One region of the Rhizobium sp. FG113 genome, then DNA from elsewhere that is predicted to be linked to it. Evidence: predicted binding sites of a transcription regulator. Region 1 holds the regulator's gene; each other region holds the start of a gene.
What was found. The regulator LexA, encoded in region 1, represses DNA repair genes until DNA is damaged. The targets are predictions, from matches to a motif close to TGTTCNNNNTGTGTTCNG.
Positions count from the first base shown of each region.

Region 1 (7,842 bases):
CCTGGCGGGTGTTGCGATCGAGGCCGGGCGCGCACTGATCCTGGATCGCCCGGCAGTCATATCGGCGGCAAAGGAAGCCGGTATCTTCGTCTGCGGTCTGGATCGTGGATTGCCATCCTGGGGGCTTGAATGAGCGAGCGTGCATTGAAGGTCGCGATCATCGCGGGCGAAGTCTCCGGTGATCTTCTGGCGGCCGATCTGATCGCCGCGCTGAAGCAGCAATATGCGGGGCCAGTCGAGCTCATCGGTGTCGGTGGCGAGGGGCTGCAAGCACAGGGCCTGACATCGCTGTTCGATTTCTCCGAGTTGTCGATCATGGGCATCACCCAGGTTCTCGCCAAGCTGCCGACGCTGGTCAAACGCATCCGCCAGACGGCGGCGGCCGTGATCGCCGCCAAGCCCGATGTGCTCGTTATCGTCGACAGCCCCGATTTCACCCACCGCGTCGCCAAGCGCGTGCGCACGGCGCTGCCCGACCTGCCTGTGGTGAACTACGTCTGTCCGAGCGTCTGGGCGTGGAAGGAATACCGCGCGCAGCGCATGCTGCCCTATATCGATCATGTGCTCGCCGTGCTGCCCTTCGAGCCCGAGGTGATGCGCAAGCTCGGCGGTCCGCCGACAAGCTATGTCGGCCATCGCCTGACCGCTGATGTCGATGTTCTCGCGACCCGCAAGGCGAGGGCGGCAAGCAAGCCGCGCCCCGCGCATGAGCCGAAGACGATCATGCTCCTGCCGGGCTCGCGCGGATCAGAGATCACGAAGCTCTTGCCCTATTTCGGCGACGCAGTGGCCGAGCTCTCCGCCCGCAACGAAGGCATGCGCTTTGTCCTGCCGACAGCGCCGCGCCGCGAGGCCATGGTGCGCGAGATTATCAAGGATTGGCCGGTCAAGCCCGACGTGGTGACGGGCAAGGACGACAAGTGGAAGGCATTCGCCGAGGCCGACGCCGCCATGGCCGCATCCGGCACTGTCATCCTGGAACTGGGGCTTGCAGGCGTCCCCACGGTCTCGGCTTATAAGGTCGATTGGATCATCAAGCTGATGACTGGCAAGATCAAGATCTGGACGGCGGCGATCCCGAACCTCGTCGCCGATTACGCGGTCGTGCCCGAATATATCAACGAAGTCGTGCGCGGCGCGAGTTTCACCCGCTGGGCCGAGAAGCTCTCATCCGACACCTTGCCGCGTCGCTCGATGATGGAGGGATACGATCTCGTCTGGGAGCGGATGCAGACCGAAAAACCGCCCGGCGTCCACGCCGCGGAAATCGTGCTCCATGTGCTGAAAAACAAAAAACCCGGTCACAACTGACCGGGTTTCTTTTTAAGCTTCGATGCGTCGAGATTAACGCTTGGAAACCGGAACGTAGTCGCGCTGCGCTTCGCCGATGTATAGCTGGCGCGGACGGCCGATACGCTGCTGGGGATCCTCGATCATTTCGTTCCACTGTGCGATCCAGCCGACGGTGCGCGCGAGAGCGAACAGAACGGTGAACATGGTCGTGGGGAAGCCGAGAGCCTTGAGCGTGATACCCGAATAGAAGTCGATGTTCGGATAGAGCTTCTTCTCGATGAAGTATGGATCGGTCAGCGCGATGCGCTCGAGTTCCATGGCGACGTCGAGCAACGGATCGTCCTTGATGCCGAGCTCGCCTAGCACTTCATGCGTGGTCTTCTGCATGATCTTGGCGCGCGGGTCGTAGTTCTTGTAGACGCGGTGGCCAAAGCCCATCAGGCGGAACGGATCGTTCTTGTCCTTGGCGCGGGCGATGTATTCAGGGATGCGGTCAACCGTGCCGATTTCCTGCAGCATGTTGAGAGCCGCTTCGTTGGCGCCGCCGTGGGCAGGGCCCCAGAGGCAGGCAATGCCGGCTGCGATGCAGGCGAACGGGTTTGCGCCCGAGGAGCCGGCGAGACGAACGGTCGAGGTCGAAGCGTTCTGCTCGTGGTCTGCGTGCAGGATGAAGATGCGGTCCATGGCGCGGGCAAGCACCGGATTGACCACATATTCCTCGCAAGGAACGGCAAAGCACATGCGCAGGAAGTTGGACGCGTAGTCGAGGTCGTTCTTAGGGTAAACGAAGGGCTGGCCGATATGGTACTTGTAGGCCATGGCGGCGATCGTCGGCATCTTGGCGATCATGCGCAGCGAAGCGACCATGCGCTGGTGCGGATCGGTGATGTCGGTGCTGTCGTGGTAGAACGCCGACAGGGCGCCGACGCAGCCGCACATGACGGCCATCGGATGCGCGTCGCGGCGGAAGCCGGTGAAGAAGCGGCTCATCTGCTCGTGCACCATTGTGTGGTGCGTCACGCGGTAGTCGAAGTCTTTCTTCTGCGCGGCCGTCGGCAGTTCGCCGTAGAGGAGCAGGTAGCAGACTTCGAGGAAGTCGCCCTGTTCGGCCAGCTGCTCGATCGGGTAACCGCGATGGAGCAGAACGCCCTCGTCGCCGTCGATATAGGTGATTTTCGATTCACAGGATGCGGTCGAGGTGAAACCAGGATCGTACGTGAAGGAAGCCGTGTTCTTGTAGAGGGCGCCGATATCGATGACATCAGGTCCGATCGTGCCGCTCTTGACCGGCAGGTCGACCGTTTTCTCACCGAGTTTTAGTGTTGCGCTTTGATCCGTCATTCTGATCCTCCAAACTGGCGGTTGGCGCCTTAAAAGCGCCATAGGGTTAAGCGTCGTCTGCGATAGCTATATGATCGCGCGCCTAATGCCAAGTTACCGTGATGCCATTTTGTGCATCGCAGTATCAACTTTTGAGCACTGCTGAGATGCCGTCTCCGCATAGCGGAAGCCAATGATAATCCTGACATTTTCGATGGTTTTATTTCCCGTTTGAATTCAAACGATTATAGTTGCGTTTCGGTTCCGCTGGCCTCATTCTGATTGCAGGTCAGGGTGGCTTTCGGGTGTCGTTGCATGCCGGAGTTGAATGCCAGTCACGTCGTTTTGATGCCACCCGAAGCGGCGCAAATTGCCAATTTGCCGGCCGTACCAGGGCAAAATGCCCGTGCCATAATGACGCGCGCGCCGTTGACGCAGTCGACGTCGGGTTTTCTGAGTCGCGCAAGCCGAGGGATCGGCCGCCAGGCAGCCGTTGCAGCACAAGCGTTCAGCACGGAATTCGATCACGGCCGCTTCTTCCTGGCGTCGCCCATCTTCCTCGGCGCTGGCGCCATCGCCTGGTTCCGCCTTGCTGTCGATATCCCGCCCTCACGGCTCCTTGCCTGGGCTGTGCTGTTTGGTCTCGTCTTCGTTCTGGCGGGCGCTGCGCGCGTTGCCACCCGCCGTGTGGCGATATCAGGCCTGCTAGTCGTCCTTGGCATGTTCGCGGCGCAACTCGAGACCTGGCGCGCTGATACCGTCGTGCTTGATACAGCGGTGACGACGACTGTGACCGGCCGCGTGGAACGGCGCGAGGGCGACGACAACGGCCGCTGGCGCTATATCTTAAGGGTAACGCGCACGGACGAGCCCTCTCTCAAGCGGCCGCCACAGCAGGTCTCGCTGGTCGCGCGCGCAGGAGCGCCCGTTGGGGTCGGTGGCTGGTTGACCGGCCGCGTGCGCCTCACGCCGCCGGCAGGACCTGCGCTCCCCGAACTCAACGATTTCGCCTTCTCTGCCTATTTCGACGGCATCGGCGCCAACGGCTTCTTCTACGGCATGCCGCAGACCATCGCGTCGCAGACCGATATCGCCGATCTCTCTGCCGCCGATCGCGCCGTGGAATGGCTCTACGGTCTGCGCAGCCGGATTGGCGACCGCATCCGCAGCATCCTGCCTGATGATACCGGCGCCTTCGCCGCCTCGCTGGTCACCGATGAGAGACGTGCCATCTCCAACGAGACGACGGAGGCGCTGCGCCAATCCGGCCTCGCCCATATCGTGGCGATATCAGGCCTCAACATGGCCCTGTCAGCCGGCATCTGCTTTGTCGGGCTGCGGCTGTTCTTTGGACTGTTTCCTGGCTTCGCGCAGGCCTATCCGACCAAGAAGTTCGCCGCCGGCAGCGCGCTTCTGGCGTTGACGGCCTATTACATGATCTCAGGCTTCGCGGTCTCGGCCGAGCGCGCCTTCATCATGATGGCGATCATGCTTGTCGCGGTGCTGTTCGATCGCCCCTCGATCAGCCTGCGCAACATCGCGCTCTCGGCGCTGCTGATCATACTGATGTCCCCATCGGAGGTGCTCGGTCCCAGCTTCCAGATGTCCTACGCCGCGACACTGGCGCTGGTCGCGGGCTTTGCTGTCTGGACCAGGAGGCGGCCTCGCGAAAGCGTTCTTCTCACGCATCCCGCGATAAAGCCGGTCATGGTCACGCTTCGCTTCTTCGGCGGCATCGCGCTGACCTCGATGATCGGCGGTTTCTCGACGGCGCTGTTTTCGATCGAGCATTTTCACAGGTTGAGCGGCTACGGCCTTCCCGCCAACCTGCTCGCCATGCCCGTCATCTCCTTCATCGTCATGCCTTTCGGAATGCTCGCGATGTTAGCGACGCCCTTTGGTCTGGACGCGCCACTATGGACCGTCGCGGGCTTCGGGCTGGATCTGGTGATCGACATCGCCAAGATGGTTTCCGGCTGGGGCGGCAGTGTCGATATCGGGCGGATACCGCAGTGGTATTTCGCGATCGCCGTGCTCGGCTTCCTAGTCTGGGGGCTGATGCGGACACGGCTGCGATGGATCGGTGCTGTGGGGGCCGCGCTTGCAACGCTCGTCGTTGTTCTGCTGCCTGCGGCATCTGCGCCTGAGCTGGTCGTCTCCGAGGACGGAAGCCTCGTGGCAGCAGTTACAGGCGACAGTCTCGCCAGCAACCGCGAACGCCCGCCCGACTTCATCTTCGGGCAATGGCAACGCGCGCTCGCGATCGAAGAACACAAGCCGCCTGACATGCTTGAAGGCGAGGCCTTGCCCATCCCGAAGAGGGGAGAGCCACGACCAAGGCTGACACTGAAACAACAAGGCGAAGCCCGCGCCATGATGCGCGATGCCGCAGCGTCCACAAATGACAGCGCTTTTCAGTGCCTCAAGACGGCCTGGTGCGTAACATCGCTCGACAGCGGCTACATCATCGCAACGCTCGAAAACGCCGCCTATCTCGGTCCCGCCTGCGATGTGGCCGATATCGTCATCACGCCTGTCCGTCTGCGCCAGGCGACATGCCGTTCCGGCGCAATGCTATTGACCGGCGAAACCCTCAGGCGATCAGGCGCCGTCGAAATCCGCATCGACGAGCAGGGGGCGCCTGTCGTCAAAACCGCTTATGAAAGCCTCGGTCGTCCCTGGATGCGTCATCGCGCCTATGACTGGCGCAACGACAGCTTCAGCGATGATCCGTCACCAACTAGTGACGTCACCACTCAGTGATACCGGCGAATAAGCCCGACGAGCTTGCCCTGAACCTTGACGCGGTCGGGCCCGAAAATACGCGTTTCGTAAGCCGGGTTCGCGGCTTCCAGCGCGATCGAGGCGCCCTTGCGGCGGAAGCGCTTCAGCGTCGCTTCCTCGTCATCGACAAGCGCCACAACGATATCGCCGGGGTTGGCGGTGTTGCCGTTGCGGATGATGACGGTGTCGCCGTCGAAAATGCCGGCTTCGATCATCGAGTCGCCCTTGACCTCGAGCGCGTAGTGCTCGCCGGAGCCGAGCATGTCGGCGGGGACGGTGATGTCGTGGGTGTTGTTCTGGATCGCCGAGATCGGCACACCGGCGGCGATGCGGCCCATGACGGGAACGGACGCTGAGTTGCCGTTGTCGGCGCTCGGCGCGGCCTTCGGGGCAGGGGCTGCGGCCACCGGCTGCGGCTTGCCGAGGCTGCCTTCAATGACGCTCGGCGAGAAGCCGCGTCGCGGCTGCAGGCTCGGATTATAGGCTTCCGGCAGCTTGATGACCTCAAGCGCGCGCGCTCGGTTCGGCAGCCGGCGAATGAAGCCGCGCTCTTCCAGCGCGGTGATCAGCCGGTGAATGCCGGATTTTGATGCGAGATCGAGTGCATCCTTCATTTCATCGAAGGATGGCGGAACGCCCGACTCTTTCATCCGCTCATGAATGAACAGAAGCAGTTCTTGTTGCTTGCGTGTCAGCATCGAAATGAACCCCAGAGTCGTGAAACAAAGCCAGAACGGACACTATATGTTCCATATGTGTTCCGCAAGTGCCTAAATTTTCGTAAAACTTGGCTCGGAATCGTCGCGATTTTGCACTTCATTCGATTTAACCGCGCCGGCCTCTTGCATTGTGGCGAAAGCCAGCGCACATCTCTGCCGATTTCGGGAGGATTTGCCGATGAGTGACCCCCATCCCCTGGACCACGTGGTGCTGCCGGTCGTCAACATCGAGATGGCGCGCGAGCGCCTGGGCAAGCTGGGCTTCACCGTCGCCGCCGATGCGCGGCACCCTTTTGGCACCGAGAATGCCTGCGTCTTCTTCGCCGACAAAACCTATATCGAGCCGCTCGGCATCACCAGCCTGGAGACATACGAGGCGGCCATCGGTGACGGCAACGTTTTCACCGCTCGCGACCGCGCCTTTCGCTTCCGCTGCGGCGACGACGGCCTGTCGGCGATCGTTTTCGGCACGCCGGATGCCGATAGCGATCACACCCGCTTCATCGACGATGGCATGAGCGGCGGCGAGATGCTGCAGTTCGCCCGGCAGATGAAGATGCCGGATGGTTCTGAAGCGACCGCGGCGTTCCGCCTGGCTTTCGCGGCCGATCTGCGCGCACCCGATTTCTTCCTCTTCGCCTGCCAGCGCGTCAACCCGCTGCCCAGCGACCGCAAGGCCTTGGAAAAGCACGCAAACGGTGTGTTGGGTATCCTGTCGATCGTGCTCTCGTCGTCCGATCCCAAGGCGTTCGCGCCGCTGTTGCAGCTGGCGTCGGATGCGCAGGCGTTCCGCGAGGAGGCATTCGGCGTCAGCCTGGATGCCGGCAACGCCCGCATTAATATCCTTTCGCCGGATGGTCTGAACGCTTACTACGATCTCGCCGAGCCCAAGGCCGATCGCGGCCTGCGCGGCGCGGCGATTGTCTTTTCCGTTGCCGATCTCGCCGTGACAGAGGCGCATTTGGCTGCTAACGGGATCACCTATACACGCAAGAACAATCGAATTCTGGTGAAGGCAGCACCCGGCCAGGGCGCGCTCTTCGCCTTCGAGGAGAAACGATGACTGAAACCAATTCCGAAGTGGCCGTTGGCGAAGGCGCCGGCCGTGTGGTGTTTTCCAACACCGGCAAGCTGTCGCTGATCGCCGGCCCCTGTCAGATGGAAAGCCGCGACCATGCCTTCATGATCGCCGGCACGCTGAAGGAGCTCTGCGACAAGCTCGGTATCGGCCTTGTCTACAAGTCCTCCTTCGACAAGGCCAACCGCACCTCGCTGTCGGCCCAGCGCGGCATCGGGCTTGAAACGGCGCTTGAAGTGTTCGCCGATCTCAAGAAGGAATACGGTTTCCCCGTTCTCACCGACATCCACACCGAGGAGCAGTGCGCCGAAGTCGCCACTGTCGTCGACGTGCTGCAAATTCCGGCCTTCCTTAGCCGGCAGACGGACCTGCTGGTCGCCGCCGCAAAGACCGGCCGTGCCATCAACGTCAAGAAGGGCCAGTTCCTGGCGCCTTGGGACATGAAGAACGTGCTGGCCAAGCTGAATGCCAGCGGCAACCCGAACATCATGCTGTGCGAACGCGGCGCTTCCTTCGGCTATAACACGCTGGTCTCCGACATGCGCTCGCTGCCGATCATGGAAGCCATGGGTGCCCCTGTCGTGTTCGATGCGACCCACTCGGTGCAGCAGCCGGGCGGGCAGGGTGGCTCCAGTGGCGGCCAGCGCG
Region 1 covers NZ_JBMDKV010000003.1:198,301-206,142, forward strand. The annotation lists gene ACODTZ_RS11205 (LpxI family protein) at 1-133, shown strand, start outside; gene lpxB (lipid-A-disaccharide synthase) at 130-1,311, shown strand; gene gltA (citrate synthase) at 1,345-2,634, opposite strand; gene ACODTZ_RS11220 (ComEC/Rec2 family competence protein) at 2,929-5,376, shown strand; gene lexA (transcriptional repressor LexA) at 5,370-6,095, opposite strand; gene ACODTZ_RS11230 (VOC family protein) at 6,295-7,179, shown strand; gene kdsA (3-deoxy-8-phosphooctulonate synthase) at 7,176-7,842, shown strand, end outside.

Region 2 (7,842 bases), on a different contig from region 1:
GCATCGAGGCGGGGAAGGACGAGGCCGACGAAGCCCGCGCCGAGGTAAGCCGCAAGGGCTATGCCCAGGCGATGAAGCTTTCGAGCGAGTTCATTTCCGCGGTCGTGGTCGGCGCTGTCCTGGGCTATCTCTTCGACCGTTTTGTCGGCACTGCGCCTTGGGGATTGATCGTACTTCTTCTTCTTGGATTTGGTGCCGGCGTGCTGAACGTGATGCGCGCTGCGGGCAAGGTTGCGAAACCTGATCTCGATATGCGCGAAAGCGACCGGAAATAGGGCGGAACGTTCAGGCGTTCGATCCAGTGCAATAATCCCGTCTCGTGCGGGTATAAGATATAGAGAGAACAAGCGGTGTCTAACGATCCGACTCATCAGTTCCTGATCCAGAAGATTGTGCCGATCGAAATCGGCGGGATTGATTTCTCGTTTACGAACGCCTCGCTGTTCATGGCGGCTTCCGCTGCCGTGGCCGCCGGCTTCCTCTATTTCTCGACGTCGAACCGCGCCATCGTGCCGGGCCGCTCGCAGTCGGTCGCTGAAATGTCCTACGAGTTCATCGCGGGAATGCTGAAAGAGGGCGCCGGATCCAAGGGGATGAAGTTCTTCCCGCTGGTCTTCTCGCTCTTCATGTTCGTGCTGACGGCAAACCTGCTCGGCATGTTCCCATACTTCTTCACCATCACCAGCCAGATCATCGTCACCTTTGCTCTTGCTCTGCTCGTCATCGGCACGGTTCTGGTTTACGGCTTCTACAAGCACGGCTTCCACTTCCTGAATGTCTTCGTGCCTCAGGGCGTTCCCGGCATCTTGCTGCCGCTGGTCGTCGCCATCGAAATCATCTCGTTCCTGTCGCGTCCGATTTCGCTCTCCGTTCGTCTCTTCGCCAACATGCTGGCCGGTCACATCACCCTTAAAGTGTTCGCGGGCTTCGTTGCCTCGCTTGGAGCCATGGGTGCGGTTGGTATCGGCGGCGCCGTTCTTCCCCTCATCATGACCGTCGCCCTGACGGGTCTCGAGTTCCTCGTCGCCTTCCTCCAGGCTTACGTCTTTGCGGTACTGACTTGCATGTACCTCAACGACGCGATCCATCCGGGTGGCCACTAAGGGATACCGACATTGACGTCCGCGGGCGTCAGTCAATTCGCCGCAACAACCATTTCAAAGGAGTACAACATGGACGCGGAAGCAGCAAAATTCATCGGTGCAGGCCTCGCTTGCTTTGGTATGGCCGGTACGGCTCTCGGCCTCGGCAACATCTTCGGCAGCTACCTGTCGGGCGCCCTGCGCAACCCGTCTGCCGCTGACAGCCAGTTCGGCCGTCTGGTATTCGGCTTCGCCGTTACGGAAGCTCTGGGCATCTTCTCGCTGCTCGTCGCTCTCCTTCTGCTGTTCGCCGTTTAATTTCGGCGCACTGAGGGATCACGGCCTGCGAACAGCGAGCCGTGATCCTTTGTATTTGCAGTACACCTGGAGGTGAGCATGTTTTTTGTGACCCCGGCTTACGCTGAAGAAGCCCCGGCGGGAACCGCAGAAACTGGTGCAGCGACCGGTACAGACGCGCATGCTGCCCCGGCCGCAGGCGAGGTTCATACCGAGACCGGCGTGCCAGCCGAACACCATGGCGGTGTTTTCCCGCCTTTCGATACTTCGACGTATGCGTCCCAGCTGCTCTGGCTGGCGATCACCTTCGTCATTTTCTTCGTGCTCATGCAAAAGGTCATTGCACCGCGCATCGGCGGTATCCTCGAGCAGCGCCACACGCGCATCGCCCAGGACCTCGATGAGGCTGCACGCCTGAAGGCGCAGGCAGACGCGGACGTTGCTGCCTACGAAGCCGAACTCGCAGAAGCCCGCGCCAAGTCGAACGCAATCGGCACGGCAGCGCGCGACGCCGCCAAGCTCAAGGCCGAGGCTGACCGCCGTGCGGTTGAAGCCGCTCTGGGCGAAAAATTGAAGGCTGCGGAAGGCCACATCGCCGATATCAAGGCGAAGGCATTCGCGGATGTCGGCACGATCGCCGAGGAAACGGCAAAGGCCGTCGTCGAGCAGCTGATCGGTGGCACCGCCACCAAGGCTGAAGTCACGTCCGCCGTTACCGCGGCCAAGAAGGGAGCTTGATCGATGGAATTTGCACTGGACGCAACATTCTTCGCATTCGTCGGTCTCGTCCTGTTCCTGGCACTGGTCGTCTACCTCAAGGTTCCCGGCATGATGGCGACGTCGCTCGACGACCGCGCCGATCAGATCCGCAACGAGCTGTCGGAAGCCAAGCGCCTGCGTGAAGAGGCCCAGCACCTGCTGGCCGAATATCAGCGCAAGCGCAAGGAAGCCGAAGCGGAAGCTGCCCATATCCTGGCAGCCGCCGAGCGCGAAGCGGAAATGTTCACCGCCGAAGCCAAGAAGAAGACCGAGGAATTCGTTGCCAACCGCACCGCGGTTTCGGAAGCGAAGATCAAGCAGGCCGAAGCCGATGCGATGAAGGCGGTTCGTTCCGCAGCCGTCGACCTCGCCATCGCCGCCGCTGAAACGGTTCTCGTCAAGAAGGCCGATGCCAAGGTTCAGTCCGAACTCTTCGGTAACGCCCTCGGCCAGGTAAAGACCCGCCTCAACTGAGATCGGTCCTATTACATTTCGAAGCCCCGGTTCGCCGGGGCTTTTTGCGTTTTGGAGGTGTTGTTCGCGGTAGCGCCCGGAAGCCGGCCGAGGTGCCGTCTACTCGCCGTCGGTGACCAGGAACTGCTTGAGCCGCCCGAAGCTCATGCGGTGCAGCGGGCAGGGGCCATGGCTGTCGATGCCGGCGCGGTGGCGCGCGGTGCCGTAGCCCGCATGCGCGGCGAAACCATAGGCGGGGAAGATCAGGTCGGCGCGGGTCATCATCCGGTCGCGCGTGACCTTGGCGACGATGGAGGCGGCGGCGATCGACACGGAGCGGGCATCGCCCTTGACGACGGCCTGGCCGGGGCAATCGAGCCCAGGGGGCACGTCAAGCCCATCGGTCAGCACATAGCTTGCCGGGATGGAGAGGCTGAGGATCGCGCGGCGCATGGCATCGAGGCTCGCCTTGCGGATATCCGTCTCGTCGATGCGACGCGAGCTGGATGAGGCGATCGCGACGGTTGCGGTGGCAAGGATCTGCTCGAACAGCTCTTCCCGTCTCTGCGCGGAGAGCTGCTTGGAATCGTTCAGGCCATCGGGGATGCGCTTCGGGTCGAGAATGACGGCGGCGGCGACCACGGGCCCCGCCAGCGGCCCGCGCCCTGCCTCGTCGGCGCCGGCGACGGGCCAGTGGCCGGCCTTGCGCGCCTTCAGCTCCAGCCGGAAATCCGGAAGCAGCGGGACATCTTCGAAAAGCATGGGAGAATCGGGTGGCGTGCGACGTTTCATGCGGCTGAACTTCGCACGCCAACCCGATTTCCTGCAAGTCCCCGGATCAGGGCGGCGGGCCGGGGACTTGAGAACGGAAGGCCAGGGTCAGCCGTCCGTAAGGGAATGTCCGAGCATGTCGCGCAAAAGTGTGCAGAGGTTTTGCGACAACGACATGCTACAAAACTAGAGCAGCGACAGCTGCACGCCGCTGCCGTTTGGCGGCACGAACAGGTCGTCGCGCAGCGGCATGCTGCGGCGGGTCATGCCGAGCCGCTTCGTGGCCATCTCGAAGCGCCGGGCGATCTGCCAGGCATAGGGACCGGCGCCCTTCATGCGCTTGCTGAAATCGGCGTCGTAATCCTTGCCGCCGCGCATCGAGCGCACCAGCGACATGACGTGCCGGTAACGGTCGGGATAGTGCTGCAGCAGCCAGTCGCGAAACAGCGGCGACACTTCCAATGGAAGACGCAGGATCACATAACCCGCTTCCGTAGCGCCGGCGGCATGCGCCGCATCGAGCACGCGCTCGATCTCATGGTCGTTCAGCGCCGGAATGACCGGGGCCATCATCACCGACGTGCGAATGCCGGCGTCGCTCAGCGCCTTCAGCGCATCGAGCCGCTTCGATGGGGTCGAGGCGCGGGGCTCCATTGTCCGCGCCAGCTTGCGATCCAGCGTCGTCACCGACAGCGAAGCGCGCACGAGGTTCTTCTCCGCCATGCGCTGCAGGATATCGAGGTCGCGCAGGATGAGCGCCGACTTGGTGACGATCGACACAGGGTGGTTCGCCCGCTCCAGCACCTCGAGGATATCCCGCATGATCCGCCATTCCTTTTCGATCGGCTGGTACGGATCCGTATTGGTGCCGATGGCGATCACCCGCGGCTTGTAGCCGGGCTTGGCAAGCTCGCGTTCCAGGAGCTTGGCCGCATCCGGCTTGGCAAACAGCCTGGCTTCGAAATCCAGCCCCGCGGACAGGCCCATATAGGCGTGTGTGGGCCGCGCGAAGCAATAGATACAGCCGTGCTCACAGCCGCGATAGGGATTGATCGAACGGTCGAAGGGGATATCCGGCGATTCATTGCGGGTGATCGCCGTGCGCGGCTTTTCGATCTGCACCTCGGTCTTGAACGGCGGCAACTCTTCCAGCGTCTGCCAGCCATCGTCGAAGCCTTCGCGGCTCTGCGGCTCGAAGCGCCCGCTCGGGTTCAGTCCCGCACCGCGGCCACGCCGGCGGTCGACCTCGATCCTGAGGCCGGAAGAAACGATCATCGCGTCGGCAATATCCGCCGTATTGGCAGGCGCGAATGCGGCCTGCCCTGCAAGGGACTGTTCGTTCATCGGGTTTCTCCGTCGATGGAAGACTCGTCGTCCCCATCCGTTCTGGTGATTAAATTCCTATCGTTGAAATGAGAACAATGCAAGAACAAATTTGGAAAACTGTCGCTGGTAATGTTTTGTGCGTCGCACTATAAATGAGCAATGTTGACTGTCGTATTGGAATGCCGGGATCAGGAACCTGAGCTGGCGCAGACATTATCGGTGTTGGTTGCTGGTGCCGTGGAGGGGCTGGTGAGCGACGTGGTGGTGCTCGACCACGGCTCGCGCGATGGCTCGTCCAAGGTCGCGGACGCTGCCGGCTGCCGCTTCCATCAGCATTGGGATATCAAGGACATACTGCGTTCGGCGCGCGGCGAATGGCTGTTGTTCGTCGAGCCCGGCGCCCGCCCGCAAAGCGGCTGGATCGACGAGATCGCCGAATATGTGGCGCTGAACAAGCTGCCCGCCCGCTTCACCGCCTCGCGTGGTTATCGCCGGCCCTTCTATCAGCGCCTGCGCCGTCTGGCGCCGCTTGAACTTGGCCTGTTGCTGCCGAAAAAACATGCTCTGGCGACGGCGCGCAGCGGCATGCAACTGGCGGAATTCGTCAAGGGGCAGAAGCTGCGCAAGCTATCGGCCGAGCTCATCCCGTCGTGGGTGGCGCGCTCGGCGCGGAACTAGGCTCTAAGCGCCGCGCTTCAGGTGTTCGTCGAGCCTGGGCATGATTTCCACGAAATTGCACGGCATGTGGCGATAATCGAACTGCGCCTTCAAGATGCCGTCCCACGCGTCCTTGCAGGCGCCGGGCGATCCCGGAAGCACGAAGACGAAGGTGGTGCCGATCAGCCCCGCCGTCGCGCGCGACTGCACGGTGGACGTGCCGATCTTGTCCTGCGAGATGCGGTGGAAGACCGCCGAAAAGCCATCCATGCGCTTGTCGAACAGTGGCTCCAGCGTCTCGGGCGTCACGTCGCGGCCGGTAAAGCCGGTTCCGCCGGTGGTGATGATCACGTCGACGTCCGATTGCGCCGTCCACGCCTGCACCTGCGTGGCGATCGCCTGCCTGTCGTCGGGCGCGATGGCGCGCGCGATCAGCCGGTGCCCAGCCTCCGAGATGCGGGCCGCCAGCGTATCGCCCGAGCGGTCGTCCGCAGCCGTGCGCGTGTCTGAAACCGTCAGCACGGCAAATCCCACCGGAATGAACGGACGCGTGTCGTCAACGCCTGTCATCATCATCTCCCGCCAATGTTTCGGTTGCCTCGAAATACCAGTCCGGCCGCTTGCCGTGAAGCGCGTCCGCTGCGGCCTTCGCTTCGTCCGCGCTTGCAAATATGCCGAAGCACGTCGCGCCCGAGCCCGACATCCGCACGAAGCGCGCGCCTTGATCGGAGAGCATATCGGAAATCTCGGCGATCTCGGGCAGCAGCGCGCGCGCCGGCGGTTCGAGATCGTTGCGCGTGGCGCGCAACCCGTCCAGCCAGGAGCGGCCGGGTGCTACCACAAGCGCGCCGTTCGTCTTGGTCGCTAGTCGGCGGAACACCTCGGGCGTCGAAACCCCCTTCAGCGGATTGGCGAGCACCATGGGGAAGATAGGCAAGTCACGCACCGTCTCGATCCGCTCGCCGATCCCGCGCGCAATCAGCGGCCGGCTCGCAAGACACATCGGTACATCGGCGCCGAGCTTGATGGCGATGACGTCGATGGTCGCGGCGGGCAGGGGAGTGCCCCAGAGCCGCATCAGCCCGCGCAGTGCCGCCGCCGCATCTGCCGAGCCGCCGCCGATGCCCGAGGCAATCGGCAAATCCTTGCGCAGGTGGATGCTGACCGGCGGTGCGGTCCCGCCAACGTCGAGGACGGCAAGACGCAACGCGTCGCGCGCCTTCAGCACCAGATTGGTGCCGCCATCTCCAGTGAGCGCGTCGCCAAATCGGCCGGAGATGTGAAACTCATCGGTATCCGCTGGCGCGAAGTCCAGCCGGTCGCCCGCCCGCGTGAACGTCACCAGCATTTCGAGCAGATGATAGCCGTCGTCTCTCTGGCCCGTGACGTGCAGGGCCAGATTGATTTTGGCAAAGGCATCCTCGCTGATCGCAACGCCGTCGGCGAAGCCGAAGCCGGTGTCAGCCATGGATGATCAGGTCTTCTTGTCGGCCGGCTTCGGGTCGACAGGGGCCGGATCGGGCATCTTCTTGTCGACGGTCTTGGCGTCGTCGGTCACGGCAGGCAGGCCGTTGGCGATCTTGTCCTTGATCTTCGGGATCTCGGCGGCCTCGGGTTCCGAGCCCAGCGCCCGGTTCCATTGGTAGACGGCCTCGAGCTTGCGCCCGACGCGCCAGTAGGCGTCTCCCAGGTGATCGTTGATCGTCGCGTCGCCGGCCTTGATCTGTGCGGCGCGCTCCAGCTCCTCGGTGGCGTCGTCGAACTTGCCGAGGCGGAAATAGGCCCAGCCGAGCGAATCGATGATGTAGCCATCGTCGGGGCGCAGATCGACGGCCTTCTTGATCATCTCCAGACCCTCGTCGAGGTTCCGGTTCATGTCGATCCAGGAGTAGCCGAGATAGTTCAAGACCTGCGGTTGGTTCGGGTTAAGGTCCAGCGCCTTGCGGAAGCTCGGCTCGGCCTTGTCCCACTGCTTCAGCCGCTCATAGGCGATGCCGCGCTGGAAGAACACTGTCCAGGTGTTCTTGCCCGGCAGCGGCCCGATAACCTCGACAGCCTTGTCGTAGTTCTCGGCCATCGCCTTGTAGTCCTTGGCGTCGGAGAGAACGCTGCCATACGCGAGATAGCTGCGAATATCCTTCGGGTCCGACTTGATCAGCCCCTGCAGATGCGCGCGGGCTTCCTCGACCTTGCCGCCTTCGGCCAGCGCCAGACCGAGCTGCAGCTCGGAAATGCGGCTCATCGGCGAATTGTCGGGCACTTCCTTGTAGAGCGCGATGGCGCGGTCCAGCTGGTTCTGCTTCTCGGCGATACCACCGAGCATGACCAGCGCGTCGGCGCTGTCAGGATCGAGTGCACGGGCGATCTGCAGGTAGAGCGAGACGATGTCCTCGGCCCCATCACGGTTCAGCGCGCCGGCAAAGGAGAACAGAACGCCGGCCGCACCCTGCTTGGCGTTGGTGATCTGCTGCACCTGCTTTTCGCCATTGGTGATGCT
Region 2 covers NZ_JBMDKV010000012.1:81,677-89,518, forward strand. The annotation lists gene ACODTZ_RS23665 (AtpZ/AtpI family protein) at 1-275, shown strand, start outside; gene ACODTZ_RS23670 (F0F1 ATP synthase subunit A) at 351-1,103, shown strand; gene ACODTZ_RS23675 (F0F1 ATP synthase subunit C) at 1,173-1,400, shown strand; gene ACODTZ_RS23680 (F0F1 ATP synthase subunit B) at 1,479-2,117, shown strand; gene ACODTZ_RS23685 (F0F1 ATP synthase subunit B) at 2,121-2,612, shown strand; gene rnhB (ribonuclease HII) at 2,712-3,383, opposite strand; gene ACODTZ_RS23695 (PA0069 family radical SAM protein) at 3,549-4,706, opposite strand; gene ACODTZ_RS23700 (glycosyl transferase) at 4,848-5,366, shown strand; gene moaB (molybdenum cofactor biosynthesis protein B) at 5,370-5,915, opposite strand; gene ACODTZ_RS23710 (4-(cytidine 5'-diphospho)-2-C-methyl-D-erythritol kinase) at 5,902-6,813, opposite strand; gene ACODTZ_RS23715 (tetratricopeptide repeat protein) at 6,820-7,842, opposite strand, start outside.
Region 2: the regulator LexA is predicted to act here: its motif matches at 4,788-4,805, upstream of ACODTZ_RS23700 (glycosyl transferase).

Region 3 (7,842 bases), on a different contig from region 1:
CGCTTTTCAACGGCGTGAAGGCAAGCGAAGTTCATGAGATTGGCAGAAACATTACGATCATTTGCTTCAACTACGACCGATGCCTCGAGCACTACCTCGAAACGGCGATCGTGCACGCTTATCCTGCTGTCGGTCGGGAAATGGCACGGCAGATCGTCGATGAGATGAATATCATTCACCCCTACGGTTCGCTTGGTCCCCTAAGCCTATTTCCGTATGGCGACACAGACAACCTCTCCCAAATGGCCGAGAATATACAGACTTGGTCTGAAACGGTACGAGACCCGAAGTTGGTCGAGCGAATGCACTATGCGATCAGCCGCGCGAGTCAGGTTGTTTTTCTCGGCTTCGCCTTCGCCAAACAAAACATGGACTTGTTGGATGCCCACGTGACTGAGTGGATAGTTAATCCCGTTAAATCTTACGCAACCGGATACGGCTTGCACGAAGTTGCTGACCGGGCCTACCGCGAGAATATCATGCTGCTTTATCGCCCTCGCTTCGACGCAGAAGATATCGATAGTGTTCGGATACAGTGGGGCGCTAAATGCAACGAGTTCATCGAGATGAACAGGTACAATCTCATGCAGTAGGTCTCTGCGCCTCCGCTCGGCGAATGACGCGACTACGGAATTCCACAGGCTTGAAAATGCGGCAGGAGGCGGTTCACGGACGGCCTGAAGCTAGCCTCGATGGCTCATCGTTTTGCCACAGATCGACGCAACCCTAACTGTCAGAGTTCCAAAAGGGCGCATATCTCGGCACCTCCATAGACAGCGGCTGGAAACCAGGACATGCGGATGGGCGCGGCTACCGGCGGGTCAGCTTCCCGGTCACGTGGATCGCTCCACCCTGCGCTGACCACGCGTCGTACGAGAGGGTATTGTCGTTCACCTTTGTCAGGACGACGGTCACGGTCTCTTCTTCGTCAACATGTTGGTACGTCATGCGGTTGCCCGAAATTGCCCCATCAATCCGTTGCGGACCTCCGACGCTGGACTGTGATGACCCGCTCCCATGGGTGCCATTCACAGAGATATCCAAAGTGACAGGGCCGCGCGCTATGCCCCAGCCAATCGAACCCGTCCACGTTCCTTGGAAATATCGCGCTCCGACGCTGTCGGCGGTTCCGTCCCCACCCGGTCTCTTCCCCGTGGCGTCGTTCGATGCGTAGTTCGTGCATTTCTTGACCTGCAACGATTTCTTGGTGATTGGCTGCGTCCCAAACAGGCTCTCGTCTTCGGTGTTGCCGCTCTTGATGACGGTTGTCTGCGGGGTGCTGTCGAGGAAATACTCGACCTTCGAGCAGGAAGATGCCGAGGTTTTCACCGTCACTTCGGCGGAATAGCTTCCTTTCGATCCCGAGGTGCTGTCGATCGATATCGTTGCACGGCATGATCCCACGGGCTTATCGAAATTGCACTCCGCGAAGGCGACCGCCGGCGAAAGCGCTACCGCAAGGGCAAATATCAGTTGTCGCATCTGTTCTCCCCGAAACCTGTCTCGGCGATCTATAACACGCAGATTGTGCGCCGAAATCCTCCAACGGGGTGAGGTTTGCACGACCGTTAGACTGCGACCGTGGACAACATCAGTTTCATTAAAGCGTTCAATTTCGCGGTATCTGAAACCGAGAGCTTTCGTTAAGCTCAACCGACGGACGATCATTTACCACAGCTAGACGTTCCGGGAATGAACTGCATCTCGTGGTACGTCGGGCAAATTCACCGGATGACCCCATCGCATGCCGCCTGACACTGCGGGAATTGGATAGGAGGCAATGTTTGCATGTCGCCACACTCATTGACAAAAAAGGCAGACAAGTTCCGATCACCTTAGGTGCACGGCTTTACCGAAACGGGTTCGCAACTATGCACGACGGATTTCAAAGACGTATCGAAAGTAAAGTGGCGCGAGGTATCATCGGGAAAGCATCTGTGGCGGGATATATTTAGTTTTTGCGGTTATAGGCTTGGCCTCGTTTTACGTGTCGGAGCCGCTGCATGCTGAAATTTATATTTTCCCCTTTTGCGCCCCTGTTCGTGTGGATTTGGAGGCCGATCAAGAGGATCGTTTCTGGGGACCACTTCGATAGGCACATGTTACTACTTGCCAATGTCCTTAGTTTAGGAGCTGCAATAGCTGCTGCACTGTCCGCTTACTACACAAGTCAACAGGGCGATCTGGCTATACGTGCTGTAAATCTGCAATCGAGGAATGAGGCGTTTTCTGAATTCATAAAGTCTCAGGAGGTGTTGTGCGCCACAAGTTTGACACCACGAGATCAGAACGATTTTGCCGGACGTGCAGATGATGGTTGGGTTCTCGACGCGTTTTACGACGACGCAGAACGCGACCGCAAAAAATTCGACGTGGAAAGCTTTCTGTCGCGTAGGGAACAAAATCTTGCAGAGCGCGACAAGAAATATTTGCTGCTCCGCATCTGGCTCACCAGAGATGAGGACGATCAGATGTCCCAAGAGACCATGACTGATATGGGCACTGATGCTTACCGGGAAGCAATCACCACTTCCAAAGCGCCTGCTGAAATCGAGGTGCTGAAGAGAAACTTCGCATGTAAGAAGTGGCTGTATGCCTTCGTTGACTATTACACCCGTGGTGACCCGAGTCTTGAGATAAGAGATTTCCTGCACAGTGACCGGCTTCTTGTCCGCCCAAACTCTTCGACGAACCTCACACTTCACGAAATGCTGAAGAATTGGGGATACGAAGATATCGAGCCTTCAGTGCTGAGATACAACGCGCAAACGCAGTGATCAGCGCTCTGGCCCCCGATGACGCACGGCAACGGGCCTTGTCTTCTCATTGCGTAGTTCGCGTATAGCCGACGAAAGCGACAACATGAACATCGTGAGGCGGTTCCTTCGACCGTTTGCGGACAGCATTCAACCGAATACGCACTGATACAGGACATTAGGCAACTGCATCCATCACCGGTTCGATTTTCAGCAGGTCCTCCGGCAGCGGCCTTTGCAAGGCCTTTGCTTCGTCCCACGGAGCGGTGAGCCAAGTCTCGACCTCGTCCTTTGTCGTCAGGATAACTGGCATGGCCTTTTGATGGATCGGCGCGACGAGGCCGTTGGGCTCGGTCGTCAGGAAGGCAAACAGGTCGATGGTGACGAGACCGTCCTTGACCTTGCGCACGCTGGTCCAATCCTTGACCCAGAGCCCGGCAAAGAACATGAGCGGGTCGTCGCCCGTGCTAGTGAACCAGGCATTCGGCGTGCGGCCGCCTTCGACCTTGCTGGCCGGATCGGGTTCAGCGAAGCGGGTGAACGGGACCACACAACGGTTCTGTACGCCAAGCCATCGCTTCCAATGTTGGCTGGACGTGTTCCGGATGTTGGTGGTGCCGCCATCGGGTTCCATCTTCAGGAGTTCGTTGAAATCAAACTCCTTGCCCTTTGCGCGAAGCTTGTCGGCCCGCTTACTGGCGGCATCGAGCAACGCCTTGCTGGAGGAGGGCATGCCCCAGCGGACCATCGTCAGTTCGCGGCGATCTTTGTGGTTGCGGACGATCGGCGCGAAACGGTCCGGATAGACATCGATGGATTCTTCCATGTTGCCGATATGGTCGTGGGTGATCGACACGAACGACCGGATCGCCTGCTGATTGGTCGTGACGTTGTAGGCATTGCACATGCGGGAGCCTCCTCAATCCTGATAGGGACCGTGAAGGCTTTCCTTCTCGACTTCAAGCCTGCCTATCTCGGTGGACAGCATGTGGTCGTATCCGGAGAGGAGGTCGAGAAGTTGGGCAAGCGGCAAAGGTGATGGCGCGGTGCCATCGTCGGGATGCAGCATGATTTCTCCGGTTTCCATCCGCTCGATATAGTCGCGCACCGTATCACGCTCCTTATTACGCGCCTCGAGGCTCGCGATGGTGCTTGCGATCATGACTTCTTCATCGCTGCGGCTGAACAGCGTGCCGTCCAACCTGGCGATACGACGGTCTTCGACTGAAACGATGTTGTCGATCACGCTAAGTCCTCCTTGTCGGGTTTCGCAGAAATGGTGAGCTGGCATCTGTCGATGCCGTCGGTGGCATTCATCCGGTCGCATCCGAGGCCGATCCTACGACGCAGCTTGTGCATCGGGATTGATGCGCCATGGCGTTTCACCACCGCTTTCCGATCGAGGTCGTCACTGCGGCCGCAGGCCCGGCAGTCGACCCGCAGAACGTGACCTTGCACCTGCCGGAGAATAATGTCCTCATCAGAGGAATTTTTTCTTATTTTTTCGATTGTGCTCATCTGTGGATGGACGCTCGTTAGCTCGTTGAATTCGTTTCCTGATCGCTTGCAAAGCCGCTGTGGACTGGCATTGGATGTTCGATTTCGCCCCGAACATCACGATTGACTCACATGTCGATCAGGAACAAAAAGGGAACATACTCGCTTTGAAGCGAAATGGAAACCCGGTTTTAGACAGAGGTCGCGATGGCGCAGGGTGCCACAAATCTTGTGATCTCGGAGCTACGAGAGCGCATCCAGCATCTCGAAGGCGCGTCAGCACGCAAGAAGCGTGTCCTGCCGTTCGGCATTCCGGAGATCGACGACCGATTGCCTGGCGGCGGACTTGCCTTCGGTGCCTTGCATGAGTTCGCGGGCGGTGGAGCAGGGACCGTCGACGGAGCGGCTGCCGCGCTGATGGTGGCTGGGATCGCGGCGCAGACAAAAGGCCAGGTCGTCTGGTGCCTCACGCGACCCGATCTCTTTTTCCCGGCTCTGGCGCAAGCAGGCCTCCATCCGAAACGGGTGATCTTTGTCGAAAGCGACAAGGAGGAGGACGTGCTGGCGTCGATGGAGGAGGCACTGGCCTATGGGGGGCTCGGCGCGGTGGTCGGCGAGCTGGTGAGGTTTCCAATGACGACATCCCGGCGGCTTCAGCTTGCGGCCGAGAAGACGGGGACCATCGGGCTGGCGGTTCGACGATGGCGTCGGCAAACCGAGGCTAGCGATTACGGCCAGCCGACGGCGGCGACCACCAGGTGGCGGGTCAGCGTTCTCCCGAGTGAGCCGCTTCCGGTGCCGGGCATCGGTAGGGCGAGATGGTTGCTGGAATTGATACGAGTGAAAGCGGGTGAGTGCGCAGAGTTTATCGTTGGAGCGTGTGATGCCACGGGTCGTCTCGATTTATCTACCGGACCTGGCGACGGACAGGATCAGGCGGGCCGATCCATCTATTTCCGTTGAGCAGGCCATCGCGGTTATCGCGCGCAGCGGGTCCAAGCGCTGGGTGTCGGCCGTCGATGCGGCCGCCAAGAAATCCGGCGTCCGTGTCGGCATGCCCGCAGCGAAAGCGCAGGCCATCTTCCAAGGTCTTATGCTGGCCGATGCTGACCCGGTTGCGGATGCGGCCGCACTTGAGCGCATCACGCTCTGGGCGCTTAGCCAGTATTCCCCAATCGTTGCGATGGATGCGCCTGACGGGATCGTCATGGACACGGAAGGTGCCGACCATCTTCAAGGCGGAGAGTTGGCGATGCTGACGGGGATCGCCAATCGTTTCTGCGCGAAGAAACTGTCGGCGCGTGTTGCTATTGCCGACACCTGGGGAGCTGCCCACGCCTGCGCTCGCGCCATTCAACGCGAAGCGGTCATCGTGCCTGTCGGCGAAACGGTTCGCGCGGTGGAAAGCCTGCCGTTGTCCCTTCTGCGGCTTCCGCCCAAGATTTCCAGCGATCTCCGGACCCTCGGTTTCAGGACGATCGGGGAGCTGTCGGCGAAGCCGCGGGCACCGCTTGCACTCAGGTTTGGCCCCGAGATCGGTCGCCGCCTCGATCAGATGTTCGGCCGTATGGCGGAGCCAATAGACCCCATCCGCACTCCCGACCTGATCGAGGTCAGCCGGGCATTCGCCGAACCCATTGGCGCTGCGGAGACGATTGACAAGTATGTCGGTCGCCTGATTGTGCAGCTTGTGGCCGAACTCCAGCGCAAGGGTCTCGGTGTCCGGCGGACCGATCTCATTGTCGAGAAGGTGGACGGCACCCGACAGGCGATCCGAGCCGGGACGGCGAAGCCCGCGCGCGACATAGCGTGGCTGACCAAGCTGTTCCGCGATCGCACCGAGAAAATCGAACCTGGTTTCGGTATCGAGAAGCTGACGCTGGTGGCGGTGATGACCGAACCGCTTGACGCGCTGCAGACGGCCTCGGCGCTCGTCGAGGACGAGGTGACGGATGTCACGCCACTGATCGACATCTTCGGCAATCGAGGGCAGCGTGTTTACAGGATGGGCCCAGTCGCATCTGACGTGCCTGAACGCAGTGTCCAGCGGATCGCAGCCGCCGCCGCGGTTGGCGACGACACCTGGGCGCTTCACTGGCCGCGTCCCGTGCGCCTGTTGGCTCGACCGGATCGGATCGACGCAATCGCACTGATGCCCGACTATCCTCCAGCCAGCATTGTCTGGCGCGGCCGGCGGATGAAGGTCAAACGCGCCGACGGTCCCGAACGGGTCTTCGGAGAATGGTGGCGACGCGATGCCGAGCTTGAGGCCGTCCGCGATTATTTCGTCATTGAGGGTGAAGGCGGCGAGCGTCTCTGGATTTTTCGGCAGGGCGATGGCGTCGATCCTGAGACCGGATCGCATCGGTGGTTCGTGCATGGAATATTCGGATGACCTACGCGGAGCTCCAGGTCACGACCCACTTCAGCTTTCTGCGGGGCGCGTCATCCGCCGACGAACTGTTCGCCACGGCCAAGGAGCTGGGCATCGAGGCGCTGGGGATCGTCGATCGCAATTCCCTTGCCGGGATCGTCAGGGCGCTCGAGGCATCGCGCGCAACCGGGGTTCGGCTCGTCGTTGGCTGTCGGCTGGACCTCCAGGACGGCATGTCCCTTCTGGTCTACCCAACGGATCGCGCCGCTTATTCCAGGCTCACCCGCCTGCTGACACTCGGCAAGGAGCGCGGTGGTAAGGTGAACTGCATCCTGACGTTGGATGACGTTGCGCTCTATGCCGACGGTCTGATTGGCATTCTGGTTCCTGACCTTGCCGACGAAGTGTGTGCGGTACAGCTCAGGAAGACGGCGGACATCTTCCGCGACCGGGCATATGTGTCCCTGAGCCTGCGTCGTCGCCCGAATGATCAGCTTCGGCTGCACGAGATTTCGAACATGGCGGCGAAGGTCCGGGTGAAGACCGTCGTCACAAACGATGTTCTGTTTCACGAGCCCGGCCGCCGGCAGCTCCAGGATGTCGTGACCTGCATTCGCAACAGGACAACCATCGACGAAGTGGGCTTTGAGCGCGAGCGGCATGCCGACCGCTTCCTCAAGCCCCCTGAGGAGATGGCCAGACTGTTTCCACGATACCAAGAGGCGCTTGCCCGGACGATGGAGATCGTCGACCGCTGCCGCTTTAGCCTCGACGAGCTGACCTACCAGTATCCGCTTGAAGCCATTGTTGAGGGCATGGATGCTCAGCAGTCGCTCGCGCATTATGTCCGCGAGTGCATCCCGAACCGCTATCCGGAGGGTGTGCCTCAAAAGGTGGTGAAAGCGATCCATCACGAACTCGACCTGATCAACGAGATGCAGTACGCCCCCTATTTTTTGACGGTGTTCAGCATCGTTCGGTTTGCAAGGAGTAAGGGCATCATCTGCCAGGGCAGGGGATCGGCCGCCAACTCGGCTATCTGCTACATCCTGGGCATCACATCCATCGATCCGGAAACCAACGATTTGCTATTCGAGCGCTTTGTATCGCGGGAGCGCGACGAGCCGCCGGATATCGACGTCGACTTCGAGCACGAGCGACGAGAGGAGGTCATCCAATGGATTTACAAGACCTACGGCAAGGATAAGGCGGCAC
Region 3 covers NZ_JBMDKV010000011.1:92,723-100,564, forward strand. The annotation lists gene ACODTZ_RS22665 (hypothetical protein) at 1-593, shown strand, start outside; gene ACODTZ_RS22670 (hypothetical protein) at 811-1,482, opposite strand; gene ACODTZ_RS22675 (hypothetical protein) at 2,004-2,777, shown strand; gene ACODTZ_RS22680 (SOS response-associated peptidase) at 2,935-3,663, opposite strand; gene ACODTZ_RS22685 (hypothetical protein) at 3,676-4,002, opposite strand; gene ACODTZ_RS22690 (hypothetical protein) at 3,999-4,274, opposite strand; gene ACODTZ_RS22695 (ImuA family protein) at 4,461-5,216, shown strand; gene ACODTZ_RS22700 (Y-family DNA polymerase) at 5,137-6,648, shown strand; gene ACODTZ_RS22705 (error-prone DNA polymerase) at 6,645-7,842, shown strand, end outside.
Region 3: the regulator LexA is predicted to act here: its motif matches at 4,395-4,412, upstream of ACODTZ_RS22695 (ImuA family protein).